Regions from separate parts of the Mycobacterium antarcticum genome, predicted to be linked through region 2. Evidence: predicted binding sites of a transcription regulator. Region 2 holds the regulator's gene; each other region holds the start of a gene.
What was found. The regulator LexA, encoded in region 2, represses DNA repair genes until DNA is damaged. The targets are predictions, from matches to a motif close to CGAACANNTGTTCG.
Positions count from the first base shown of each region.

Region 1: QUE68_RS27415 (HNH endonuclease signature motif containing protein) is a predicted target of LexA. The motif match lies at 1,409-1,422, and genes of this name have one in related genera.
Region 3: cofD (2-phospho-L-lactate transferase) is a predicted target of LexA. The motif match lies at 2,515-2,528, and genes of this name have one in related genera.

Region 1 is NZ_AP027291.1:5,641,458-5,645,776, reverse strand. It holds gene QUE68_RS27420 (acyl-CoA dehydrogenase) at 1-3, shown strand, start outside; gene QUE68_RS27415 (HNH endonuclease signature motif containing protein) at 22-1,404, opposite strand; gene QUE68_RS27410 (NADP-dependent oxidoreductase) at 1,514-2,431, opposite strand; gene QUE68_RS27405 (hypothetical protein) at 2,484-3,497, opposite strand; gene QUE68_RS27400 (hypothetical protein) at 3,494-3,697, opposite strand; gene QUE68_RS27395 (siderophore-interacting protein) at 3,811-4,319, shown strand, end outside.
Region 2 is NZ_AP027291.1:3,563,281-3,567,599, reverse strand. It holds gene QUE68_RS17520 (acyl-CoA dehydrogenase family protein) at 1-548, shown strand, start outside; gene QUE68_RS17515 (LGFP repeat-containing protein) at 673-2,727, shown strand; gene lexA (transcriptional repressor LexA) at 2,748-3,416, opposite strand; gene QUE68_RS17505 (LysM peptidoglycan-binding domain-containing protein) at 3,617-4,075, shown strand; gene nrdR (transcriptional regulator NrdR) at 4,162-4,319, shown strand, end outside.
Region 3 is NZ_AP027291.1:4,474,786-4,479,104, forward strand. It holds gene QUE68_RS21980 (phosphomannomutase/phosphoglucomutase) at 1-972, opposite strand, end outside; gene QUE68_RS21985 (DUF3499 domain-containing protein) at 1,062-1,475, opposite strand; gene QUE68_RS21990 (metallopeptidase family protein) at 1,608-2,030, shown strand; gene QUE68_RS21995 (WhiB family transcriptional regulator) at 2,053-2,316, opposite strand; gene cofD (2-phospho-L-lactate transferase) at 2,745-3,761, shown strand; gene QUE68_RS22005 (coenzyme F420-0:L-glutamate ligase) at 3,812-4,319, shown strand, end outside.

The DNA of each region.
Region 1 (4,319 bases), 2.1 Mb from region 2:
TAGCCCCGCGCGGACGCGCAGCTACGCCGCGTGCCCGTCGCCTTCGTCACCGTCGTCGTCGGGTGCGAGCAACCGCTGCGGGTGGTGGTGGTAGTTGATGCGGGGTTGGCCGGTGTCGAGTTCGGGGGGTGGGATCCATTCGACGCCGTTGGGTCCGATGGTGACGGTCCAGCCGTGTTCGGCGAGGCGGTTGTCCGCGCCGCAGGCGAGGACTTCTTCGTCGATGTTGGTTTGTCCGTGGTTCTTGGCCCAGCCGTTGACGTGGTGGACCTGGGTGCCGTAGCCGGGGACGGTGCAGCCGGGTTTGGTGCAGCCGCGGTCGCGGGCGTGCAGCACGATGCGATGCGCTGTGGGGGCGATCCGCTTGGACCGCCCGCAGTGCAGCACCTCGGCGGTGTGCTGGTCGAACACCACCAGGTAGTGCATCGCGTGCGACGCCATCCGGATCAGATCCGCCATCGGCAGCAGCGACCCACCGGCGGTCACGCCGCTGCCGGTCGCCTTCTCGAGGTCTTGCACCGTGGTGGACACGATCACCGTGACCGGTAACCCGTTGTGCTGGCCGAGTTCTCCCGAGGACAACGCGGTGCGTCCCAGCGCGACGAACGCGTCGTGCTGGCGCTGGCCGAGGGTGCGGGTGTCGGCGTCGATCTGGGCCTGACTGGGGGTGCCCGAGGTGCACGGTGTGCAGTCATCGGGGTTGCACATGCCCGGGGCGCCCTGTTTGGCGAGGATCGGTTCCCAGGTGGCGCGCGCCTCGGGAGTGAGCCAGCCGGTGATGCGGCTCATCCCGTCGGGCTGCTGCGGACCGAGGTGCACCTGACGTTTGCGGGCGCGGTCGCGGTCATCGGGTTCGGGGCCGTCCTGATCGATCAGGATCGCCAGCCGTGCGCTGGCTCGCCGGAGGTCGTCGGGTCCGAACTTGGTCGCCACCCCCAGCAGGTCGGTCTCGCACTGTTCGCGGGTGGTGGGGTCCACCCAGTGGGGCAGTGTGGTGAAGAAGTCGCTGATCACGGTGACGTGTTCGGGCCCGATCCGTCCCTCGGACTGCGCGACGGCGGTCGGCTCGAACATGGGCGCCAACGGTTCTCCGGTGAACGCGGTGCGGGGGCCCAGTTCGGTGGCCTCGGCGAGGCGGCGGGCGGCGTCGCGGCCCGAGATTCGCAACCGTTGGGTGAGGACGTCCTTCAAGGACTTCGCGCCCAGCGCGGTCGGGGCGGCTTCGCGTTGCAGGCGGGCGATGACCCGGTGTTCGAGGGTGGGCATCGCCCACGGGACGGTCTCCACCTCGCCGAGCAGCTCCAGGAGTTCGGTGTGGGTGAACGCGTCGCAGTCCAGCTCGGCCAGCTCCGCGGCCGCCGCGCGGTAGGCGGCGACCGCGGTGGTGACCCGATCCGAAATCATGACTCGAACACTAGTTCGACCCACCGACAGAACGCCCCGCCGATGTGACCAGTGAAACTGAAGTGACAGAAGAGTTTTCAGGGACTACGACCCGAAATCCCGATCGAACTCAACTGACCTGAATGACGACTTTGCCTCTCGCATGGCCGATTTCGACGGCTGCCACCGCGTCGGCAGCCTCGTCAAGCGGACGGACGTCCTCGACGTGGGGATCGAGCTTGCCGTCGGCCACCAGCGCGGCGACGATCTCGAGGACCCGGTGGGTCCGGTCGCGCTCGACCATGTGGCCACCCAGGTCGGCGACCGCGGAATCACCGGCGCTGATCAGCTTGGTCCGGTCGTCGATGAGGCCGGCCACGGCCTGCAGGGCCTGGCCACCCGCGAGGTCGAGGATCGCGTCGACGCCATCGGGCAGGATCTGCCTGACGCGGTCGTCGACATCGTCCCCGGAGGCGATCAACGTGGCACCGAGCGACTCGACCAGCGCCCGCTTGTCCTCGCTAGCGGTGCCGATGACGTTGATGCCGAAGTCTCTGGCGATCTGGGCGGCGGCGACGCCGACACCGCCTCCGATGCCGTTGATCAGAAGTGTCTGACCTTCTTCGAGGCCCAATTGGGTCACGCCGTCGTATGCGGTGGCCGCAGCCACCGGCAGCGTGGCGGCGTCGGTGAAGGACACGTGAACGGGCTTGTGCGCAGCGGCATTCGCGGTGACGAGGGTGTATTCGGCGTACCCACCGGAACCAGTGGCGACGGAACCGAATACTTCGTCGTTCTCGGAGAAGCCGTCGACGTCCTTGCCGACACCTCGCACCACACCGGAGACCTCGCTGCCGAGCACGGCGGGTAGGTCGCTTTCGCTGGCCGCGCCGAGCATGCCCGAGCGGATCTTCCAGTCGACGGGATTCACGCCCGCGGCGCGCACCTCCACCAACAGTTCGCCCGGCATCGGCGTGGGCATGTCCAGGTCGAGGAATTCTTGGACGTCGGGGCCACCGTTGCTTCTGTATCCGAATGCTTTGACCATCAACGAGTCGTACCCAGAACCGTCCCTCGGCAATCGCAGGTCACGGCGCCGGTCAAGGCCTCGGATCGAGTGCGGCGTCGAGGAGCTCGGCGGCGGTGCGGCCGAGGAGGCCGTCACGGCGAGCCACCCGTAGGGGGTACAGCGATTCTGCGGGCACATTCCGGAAGGCGATGACCAGCCGGTCCCGGCTCTCGGGATCGAGACCGTCGACCAGCCGATCGAGTTCCGCCCACATTTGGCCTGCCCCGACCTCGGCGATCAGGCGGCGGAGCTGCGGCTCGGACGCCTGCTTCAGAGCGGCGGAGACCATCTCGGGGGTGATCACCCCGGCGAATCTCAACATGGCGGTGTGCTCGTCGCGCTCCAGCAGTACGCCCGCGATGTCTGCCACGGTGTCGACCGGTACCGCCTGCACGATCGGTCCGAACCGGTGCGGTTCTACTGCCAGCGCCAGGTCGGCGAGTTCGCCGACGTCGAGGTCGTTGACGATCTGGTCGATCTGCGCTTCGGGTAGTTCGGCGATGACGCGGTCGAGATCGGCATTCCACGTCAGCAGCGGCACCACGGCGAGGAGGTCATGTGGGGACGCCACGCCGAGTGACGCGAACAGGCCGTCCACCTCCACGGCGCCGACGAACCCCGCCATCGCCACGTACTCCTTGCGGTGGAACAACTCCTGAGCGACCTCGCCCACGCGCGCGGCCGGGACCGCCCGCACGACGTGCTGGGCGCGGATCGGGTCGAGGGCGATCGCCAGACTTGCCAGATAGCCGACCGAGATCCGATCGACGAGGTCGCGTGCCTTGGCTGGCTCGAGGACTTCGGCGACGAGGGCGGCGCCGGCCGGCGACAGGAACTTCTCGGCGAGCTTTCCGGCAATCGGCCCGGGAATCGTCTGAGCCAACCCCGCCACGCGCGCGAACCGGTGTCGCTTGTCGGCCGCGAGCCGGTTGGCGATCTGTGCGTGCAGTGTCTTCAGGTCGTCGTCCGGCACCGACACCAGAGCATCCAGATCGCTGGTGTCGACTCCGAGGAGTACGGCAATCCGGCTCAGCGTGTCCGTCATCCGAGCAGCGCCTTGCGGACCATGCCGCGAAACGGCAGCGGCACGCCCTTGAGTGCGGCCGTCGCTGCGGAGTCCATCGTCGCGGCCTGGCGGCGGCGCGCATCCTCGATGTGTTCGGCGAGGCGGGCCAGCACGTCGTCGGGCAGGGCGCTCACCGTGGCCGGAGGCTCTTCACCGAGGGCATCGGCCAGGCTGGGCATCGGGATTTCCTGTCATGGGTCTGAACAACGTGGACTCTCGGAGACGCTATCGCGCCATCGTCCGCTCGCAGGTGCCCGTCTCCCCGCCGCAAGCTTAGGTTAGCCTTCACTGCATGACGACGGCGGACGGCTTCGTGGCCGAGGTCTCGGACGTCGGGCCGCGAATGCGACGCGTCGTCTTCGACGTCCCCCGGATCACCGAACTGCGCCTCCCCGGCGCGGGCGACGAGGCCCTCGGCGTCTACTTCTCGGACGGCACCGAGGGCCGCAACTACAGCGTGCGACGCCGCGGTCCCGGCGAGCACCAGATCACGTGTGACTTCGTGATACATCAGCACGGCCTCGCCAGTGACTGGGCCCGGCGGGCGCGAGTCGGCGATCGGGTGAGGCTTGATCACGCCCGCAGTTGGTACCGCCCCGCACCCTCGACCCGCTGGCAGCTGCTGGTCGCCGACCTCTCCGGCCTGCCCGCCCTGGCGCGGATCCTCGACGAACTTCCCGCCGGCGCCGAGGCCTCGGTGATCCTCGAGGTCGCCGATGACTCGGATGTCGCTTACCTGCCCGCCAGGCCCGACGTCCCGATGGTGGTCACGGTGGGCACCGGAAATGGCTACGCCCCAAG
Region 2 (4,319 bases):
ATCTCGACAAGATCGGCATGGACGCCCAGGACACCGCCGAGCTGTCGTTCACCGACGTTCAGGTGCCCGCCGAGAACCTTCTCGGTGAAGCAGGCCAGGGTTTCGTCTACCTGATGCAGAACCTGCCGCAGGAGCGCATCTCGATCGCGATCGGCGCCGCGGCGGGGATGGAGGCCATCCTCGAGCAGACCATCCAGTACACCAAGGACCGCAAGGCGTTCGGCAAGCCCATCGGCAGCTTCCAGAACACTCGATTCCTGCTGGCGGAGCTGGCCACCGACGCCACCGCCGTGCGGATCACGGTCGACGAGTTCATTCGGCTGCACCTCGACGAGAAGCTCACTGCCGAACAAGCCGCCATGGCGAAGTGGTGGGCAACCGAGAAGCAGGTCTATCTGATCGACCGCTGTCTGCAGCTGCACGGCGGGTACGGCTACATGCGCGAATACCCCGTGGCCAGGGCTTATCTTGATTCGCGAGTGCAGACGATCTACGGCGGAACGACCGAGATCATGAAGGAGATCATCGGCCGCAGCGTCGGTGTGTGACCCGCCCCTTCTCGCGACACTTTCCTCGGACGGGTTGGATATCCCTCAAGATGGACGTCGACTGACGCAGAGTTGACGAACGCGGAACTCAAGGGAGTCCGGCACAGCTCGCTGGGAGGACGCAATGACGGGGCTTCGAACCCGGGTGAGCAGGACGATCGGACGCACGGGCGCCGGCGTCGTAGCGGTGATGGCTGCCGCACTGCTCGTCGCACCCCTCGCGGTGGCGGCACCCGAGGATGACGCCGACGCGGCGATCACGTCGGCCTGGGATGCAGGCGGTGGCGCAGGCGGTCCACTGGGCATCAAGGACGGTGGCGTCTACCCGGTGGGTGCGGGTTTCGGCCAGAACTTCGCCGGCGGCAAGATCTTCTTCACCCCGGACTCCGGCGCGCACGCCATGCGGGGCGCGATCCTCGACGAGTACCAGTCGTTGGGGGGTCCGGGTGACGGGGACCTCGGATTTCCGACCATCGACGAGGGTGACGGCAAGGCACCGGGCAGCCGCAACACCACGTTCAGTGCTGCCGACCGGCCGGTGATCTTCTGGACCCCGGACACCGGCGCGCACGTCGTTCGGGGCGCCATCAACGCCGCGTGGGACCAACTCGGCGGCTCGGCGGGTGTGCTGGGCGTTCCGACGGACGACGAGAGCTATCGCGGTGACGACGTCAGCCAGACGTTCTCTGGCGGACAGCTGACGTGGAATCGGAAGACGAACACCTTCACGACGACGCCCCCGGAGCTGGCGGACCAGCTCGGAGGGCTGCAGGTTCCCGGCGACGTGACCACGGCCATCGCCGCGGCGCGAAGGTCGGCTGGCGGGCCCCTGGGGCCCCTCGGCGCCGCCGACGGCGAGCAGTACGGCATCGGCACCGACGGCGCGGGGCAGAACTATGCCGGTGGGAAGATCTTCTACAGCCCCACGACCGGTGCCAACGTCCTGACCGGACAGGTACTGGCCAAGTACGAGAGCGTGGGCGGACCCGAGGGCGATCTCGGCTTCCCGACGAGCAGCGAAGACGACGGCGGCCTCGCGCCGATGAGCAAGATCGCGAGCTTCGCCGCCGCCGATCGGCCGGTGATCTTCTGGACACCCGACTTCGGAGCCGTCATCGTGCGCGGGGCGATGAACGCCGCGTGGACGAAGCTGGGCGGAGCGACCGGGGAACTCGGCGCGCCGACGGCCGACCAGACCGAGAGCGATGACGTCGTCACGCAGAAGTTCTCCGGTGGCGCCATCTCCTGGAACGGGAAGACCAACGCGTTCACCACCGAGCCGCCCAGTCTGCAATCGCAGCTGCAGGGCCTGGAGGTACCGGGCGGTGCTGCTCCGCAGGCGCAGGGTGCTGCCGACACCCCGTCGGAGGGAGATTCGACGTGGTTCCGCCCGAACTGGTGGTGGCTGCTCGGCATCGTGCCGGTCGTGGTGCTCATCGGGGTGGTGGCGGCGGCCGTCCTGCTCAATCGGCGCAGGCACGACGACCGGGCACCGTTGGACGGCTTCGACGGCGATTATGAGCACGGCGAATACGACGATGATTACGACCACGATCGCGACGACTTCGACTCCGGACCGATCAGCACCGCCAAGTCCGAGGCCGACGAGCGGCGGAGTGGCTGGGCGATGCCCTCCGGCGAGGATGACGACCTTCCCGCCGACGATCGGCATGGCGTGGCCGACGGTTTCGCGGCCGACCTGTCCGCGGATCAGGACGTGATCGACACCGCGCCGACACCGATCGTCACGTCAGGCGAGGAGCGGGAGACGGCGTGGTTCGCCGCCCTCGACGACTCTCACGACCCTCGGGTCGACCAACCCGACGATTACGAGCACACCGAGGTGCAGGCCGAAGTGGTACCCGATCCGGATCCAGAGCTGGAGCCAGAGCTGGAGCCGGAGTTGGAGCCGGATCCTGAGTTGGAGCCGGAGCCGGACAGCGGGCCGCCCAGCGGTCGGCACGCAGCGATCCAGTTCACCGAGCCAGTGGTCGCGGAGACGTCGCTGCGACTGGCGATGGACGACCCCTTCGACGCACCCGCCGGCTATCCGATCAAGGCCGACACCAAGACGGGGCTGTACTGGATGCCCGGAACGGGCCAGTACGACCGCGCCAGGGCCGAAATCTGGTTCGCCAGTGAAGAGTTCGCCTTGACGAACGGCTTCACCAAGGGTTAGCCGGCCGTCGGCCGCGAGTATTAGATCTTGCGGATGACGGTGACGACCTTGCCGAGGATGGCCGCGTCGTTACCGGGGATCGGGTCGAAGGCCGGGTTGTGGGGCATGAGCCACACCTGACCACCGGTGCGCTTGAAGGTCTTCACGGTGGCTTCGCCGTCGATCATCGCGGCGACGATGTCGCCGTTGTCCGCCACGTTCTGCTGGCGGATCACGACCCAGTCGCCGTCGCAGATCGCGGCGTCGACCATCGACTCGCCGACCACCTTCAACAGGAAGAGCGACCCTTCACCGACGAGTTCCTTCGGTAGCGGGAACACGTCTTCGACTGCCTCTTCGGCCAAGATCGGTCCGCCGGCGGCGATGCGCCCGAGCACGGGGACGAAGGTGGGTACGGGCAGGGCGTCGGAGCCTGCGACGTCGGTCGTGACGACCGGCCCCGCCAACCGCGAGGGATCGTCTGCGGACCGCACGTCGACCGCGCGCGGTCGGTTGGCGTCGCGACGCAGGTAGCCCTTGCGTTCCAGCGTGCGGAGTTGGTGCGCGACCGACGACGTCGAGGTCAGGCCCACGGCGTCACCGATCTCGCGGATGCTGGGCGGGTATCCCCGCGTGGTGACCGAGCTCCGGATGACCTCCAGGATGGTGCGCTGACGTTCGGTCAGGACCGTGTCGTTGATGTCACTCATGGCGCCGAATGTAGTCCTACCCGAGGGCAGAATCAAACATGTGTTCGACGCGTGTCGTGCCAATTCTTTGGCCGGGCGGACGTGTCGGTGGGTCGCGATACCGTTTGCAACAGTTCGATCACATGTTCTAGTCATCGAACACCTGAGCGATTAGCATTCGAACACAGGAGCGAACGGACACCATGCGAAAGGCCCGCCAGATGACCATCATCACCCGAGAAGACCCCACCGATCTCGTCGTGCGGCCCATGCGGCCGGTGCGCCGGACGACGTCTGCCGCGAGGCGCGGGCCCCAGCCGCACCGGCCGGCCGGCGCACCGCTGAACTACCGCGGCACCGGAGTGCTGATGTCGCGCGCATCGCACCGGCGCAGGCCGGTGACCCCGCTGGCCACCGTGATGTTGGCGCTCGTCGCCGCGGCCATCACCGTGTGGCTCGGCCTGGTTGCGCAGCTCGGCGGAACCCACGAGTCACCGGCACCCTCCCCGGCGCGGTTGGCCGTGGTTCAGGTGCAGGCAGGCGAATCGCTGGAGCAGCTGGCGCAGAGGATCGCACCGGACGCTGCGGTCGGTGCGATAGTGGCCGAGATCCGCGATCTCAACGAACTGGACTCCGCGGCGGTCGACGCCGGGCAGTCGCTCATCGCGCCGGTGGGTTGATCCGCAGCATGCGCCGTGAAACGCACTGCCGTGCAACGGTACGCTCGTATGCGACCGGAGTAAGAGCACGCGGCGAAGGAGCGGAGATGCACTGTCCGTTCTGCCGTCACCCGGATTCGCGGGTGGTCGACTCCCGGGAAGCCGACGAGGGTCAAGCGATCCGGCGCCGCCGCTCCTGCCCGGAGTGCGGGCGCAGGTTCACCACGGTGGAGACGGCCGTACTCGCCGTGGTGAAGCGCAGTGG
Region 3 (4,319 bases), 910 kb from region 2:
GGCCATCAGTGCCTTGATGTAGGAGTGCCCGACGCGGGAACGCACCGCGGTGCCGCCCCGTTCGGCGATCAACTCGGGTACGGCCCGCGAGGTGATGAGGTTGTGGATCACCGTGGCGCCGATCTCGCGACCGAGTTCACGTCCGGCCACCAACCCCGTCACCGCGGATGGCGACACGGGCTGACCGAGTTCGTCGACGACGAAGCAACGGTCGGCGTCACCGTCGAAGGCCAGGCCGATGTCGGCACCGGTCTCTAAGACGTGCCGTTGCAGGTCGACGAGGTTGGCGGGGTCCAACGGATTGGCCTCGTGGTTCGGGAACGACCCGTCTAGCTCGAAGTACAGCGGCAGCAGCGTAATTGACGCCAATGGCCCGAGCACCGCGGGCGTGGTGTGCCCACCCATTCCGTTGCCCGCATCGACCGCCACGCGGAGTGGACGAAGCCCGGCGATGTCGACGAGCGACCGAAGGAAGTCGCCGTAGTCGGCTAGCACGTCGCGGTCGGAGATCGTTCCCGGTGTCCCGTCGAAGCCGGGAACACCGTTGATGACCTCGTCGCTGATGGTGCTCAGCCCGCTCTCCTTGCCGACGGGTTTGGCGCCGGCGCGGCACAGCTTGATGCCGTTGTAGGAGGCGGGGTTGTGGCTGGCGGTGAACATGGCTCCCGGGCAGTCGAGCCGACCGGACGCGAAGTACAGCTGATCGGTGGACGCCAGACCGATCCTGACGACGTCCAGCCCCTGGGCCACGACCCCTTCAGCGAACGCCGCCGCCAAGGACGGGGAGCTGGCGCGCATGTCGTAGCCGATGACGACCGTGGACACCTCGCCGCCGGCGCCCTCGTCGCGGACCAACCGGGCGAAGGCACCCCCGACGTCGGCGACGAAACGCTCGTCGAGCTCGTCGCCAACCAGGCCACGAACGTCGTACGCCTTGATGACGCGGTTGACAGCCTCAGCGGGCCGAGACATAGATCTCCTTGCGAAGGGAACTCGTGCGGCCAGCCTATCGGCTGGCCTTCCGCGCTGCCGACGGGTCACGTCGATGAAGGCGGCTCTGGCTACTCCGTGGGGTCCGGCAACACGCGTAGATGTCCGCGCTTGCGCCCATTGTGCTCCGAGCGAGTCACCGGCGGGGCCATCAATGCGCCGCCGTGTACGCCCGTGACGGGATCCGAGAATCCGGCCGGAGGTCGCATCACCGCGGCGTCGCGGCCCTCGCGCACCGCATCGGCGAGGGCGACCAGGTCGTCTTCGTCGGAGTGCGAGGGCAACGGCCCCGCATGCCGTACCAGTTCCCAGCCGCGCGGCGCGGTGATCCGTCCGGCGTGCAACACGCACAGGTCCCAGGAGTGGGGTTCGGAGACGGTGGCGAGCGGGCCGACGACGGCAGTCGAGTCCTTGTAGACGAAGGTCAGCGTCGCCACGGCATAGTGCGGGCACCCGGGCCTGCAGCAGCGACGGGGAACGTTCACGGACACGAGGCTATCGCGCAGGCACGCGGTGGGTCGGCGACACGCGCAGCCCGCAACCCGCCGATCTCCAACCGTTACGATCGCCGAATGGTCGAGCGGCAGGCTGGGCGAACGAACCGCGGACGTCGGGAGATGCGCGGTCCGCTGCTACCTCCCACCGTGCCGGGGTGGCGCAGTCGGGCCGAACGCTTCGACATGGCCGTGCTCGAGGCGTACGAGCCCATCGAGCGGCAGTGGCACGAGCGGGTGTCCGGTCTGGACGTCGCGGTCGACGAGATCCCGCGCATCGCGCCGAAGGATCCGGAGAACGTCCAGTGGCCGCCCGAGGTGATCGCCGATGGTCCGATCGCCCTCGCCAAGCTGATACCTGCGGGTGTCGACGTCAGGGGAAACGCCACTCGGGCGCGAGTCGTGTTGTTCCGCAAGCCAATCGAGCGACGGGCCAAGGACACCATCGATCTGTCGGACCTGCTTCACGACGTGCTGGTGGCCCAGGTGGCCACGTACCTAGGGGTCGAACCGTCGGTCATCGACCCGACGATCGACGACGACTGACCCGCCCGGGGTCACGCCTGGATCAGATGATGCCGCGCTTGAGCCGGCGCCGCTCCCGCTCCGACAGACCGCCCCAGATGCCGAACCGCTCGTCGTGAGCGAGGGCGTAGTCGAGGCACGCGTCCTTCACTTCGCAGCCGAGGCAGATGCGCTTCGCCTCGCGGGTCGAGCCGCCCTTCTCGGGGAAGAACGCCTCGGGGTCGGTCTGCGCGCACAGCGCGTTCTCTTGCCAAAGTTCGTCGTCGGGCGTCAGGCCCACCTCGACGCGGTCGGGGACGACGCTCAGCTGTGGCCGCGCATTTACGCCACCCTGCGACGGCCCGGGATTGGTATGCGGTTCGTTGCCTACTGAGCCGAGCATCCGACTGTCGAATCGGATGACACGATCGAAATCTACGTGCTCATAAGACATCTTCCGCCTCCTTACCTGGTTTACGAGTTCCCTGTTGTCAACCCCACCGCGAACCGTCGCGGTCACTCAATTCGAACAAGTGATCGAATCTCGGTCTGCGGCACTGGAACCGGAAGCGAACCGGGAAATGACACTGATGTGATTAGACACGCGTTAGCTGCGGGGGTCAAGCGTTAGAACGGGTTTTCATACCATCCCGTGACCTAATGTCGGCGCGTCGGTTATCTGGCGTGTCGCGAAAGTGACCAAATCGGCCCCCGCCGTGGACCACCGTCGCGCTGGTGCGCCTAGTCTCGATCGGTGTGAAGGTCACTGTTCTGGTGGGCGGCGTCGGCGGCGCGCGATTCCTCCTCGGCGTCGAGCAGTACCTCGGGCTCGGCCAATTCGCGGGAATGGCAACGGGGCCGGCGGGTGACCACGAGCTCACCGCGGTCGTGAACGTCGGCGACGATGCCTGGATGCACGGCGTCCGCATCTGTCCCGACCTCGATACGTGCATGTACACCTTAGGTGGAGGTATAGATCCGAGCCGGGGCTGGGGCCATGCGAACGAAACCTGGCACGCGAAGGAGGAACTCGCCGCCTACGGCGTGCAACCCGACTGGTTCGGTCTGGGCGACCGCGATCTGGCCACCCACCTCGTCCGCAGCCAGATGCTCAGAGCCGGCTACCCCCTCTCCGAGGTGACCGAGGCGCTGTGCGCGCGGTGGCAACCGGGCGCCCGACTGCTGCCCGTCACCGACGACCGTAGCGAAACCCACGTCGTCGTCACCGATCCCGAGAGCGAGGCCGCCGACGCGGGTGCCAGGAAGGCCATCCACTTCCAGGAGTGGTGGGTCCGCTACCGCGCCCAAATCCCCACGCATGCCTTCGCGTTCGTGGGCGCCGACAAGGCCACCGCGACGCCGGACGCCCTCGCCGCCATCGCGGAGGCCGACGTCGTGTTCATGGCCCCGTCGAACCCGGTCGTCAGCATCGGCGCGATCCTCGCCGTGCCGGGAATCCGTGGGGCCCTTCGGTCGACGGCGGCGCCGGTGATCGGCTACTCCCCCATCATCGCCGGACGGGCGCTGCGCGGGATGGCCGACGAGTGCCTGTCGGTCATCGGGGTCGAGACCTCCTCGCAGGCCGTCGGAGCCCATTTCGGCGCCCGCTCGGGCACCGGCCTGTTGGACGGCTGGCTGGTCGACGAGGGTGACACCGCCGCCATCGACGGCATCGCGGTGCGCGCCATTCCGCTGATGATGACCGACCCGAAGGCCACGGCCGAGATGGTGCGCCACGGAATCGAACTCGGCGGCATCGGGACCGGCGCGTGACGGGTCCAGACCACACGCGCGATCACGGAGCGGCGGCTTCAGTCGAGATCATGCCCGTGCCGGGGCTGCCCGAGTTCAGGCCCGGTGACGACGTCGCGGCGGCGATCGCCGCAGCCGCGCCATGGTTGCGCGATGACGACGTCGTCGTGGTGACGAGCAAGGTGCTCTCCAAGAGCGAGGGCCGGATCGTCGATGCCCCGACTGATCCCGAGGCACGGGATACATTGCGCCGCAAACTCATCGACACCGAGGCCGTTCGGGTCGTGGCCCGCAAGGGTCGGACGCTGATCACGGAGAACGCGATCGGCCTCATCCAGGCCGCGGCCGGGGTCGACGGTTCGAACGTCGATTCCGCCGAGTTAGCCTTGCTCCCAGTCGATCCCGATGGCAGCGCCGCGACCCTCCGCAGCCGGTTGCGGTCGCTGCTGGGTGTCGAGGTCGGCATCGTCGTCACCGACACCATGGGACGCGCCTGGCGCAACGGCCAGACCGACACCGCCATCGGCGCCTCGGGGCTCGCCGTCCTGCACGGGTACGGCGGAGCCCACGACGCCCACG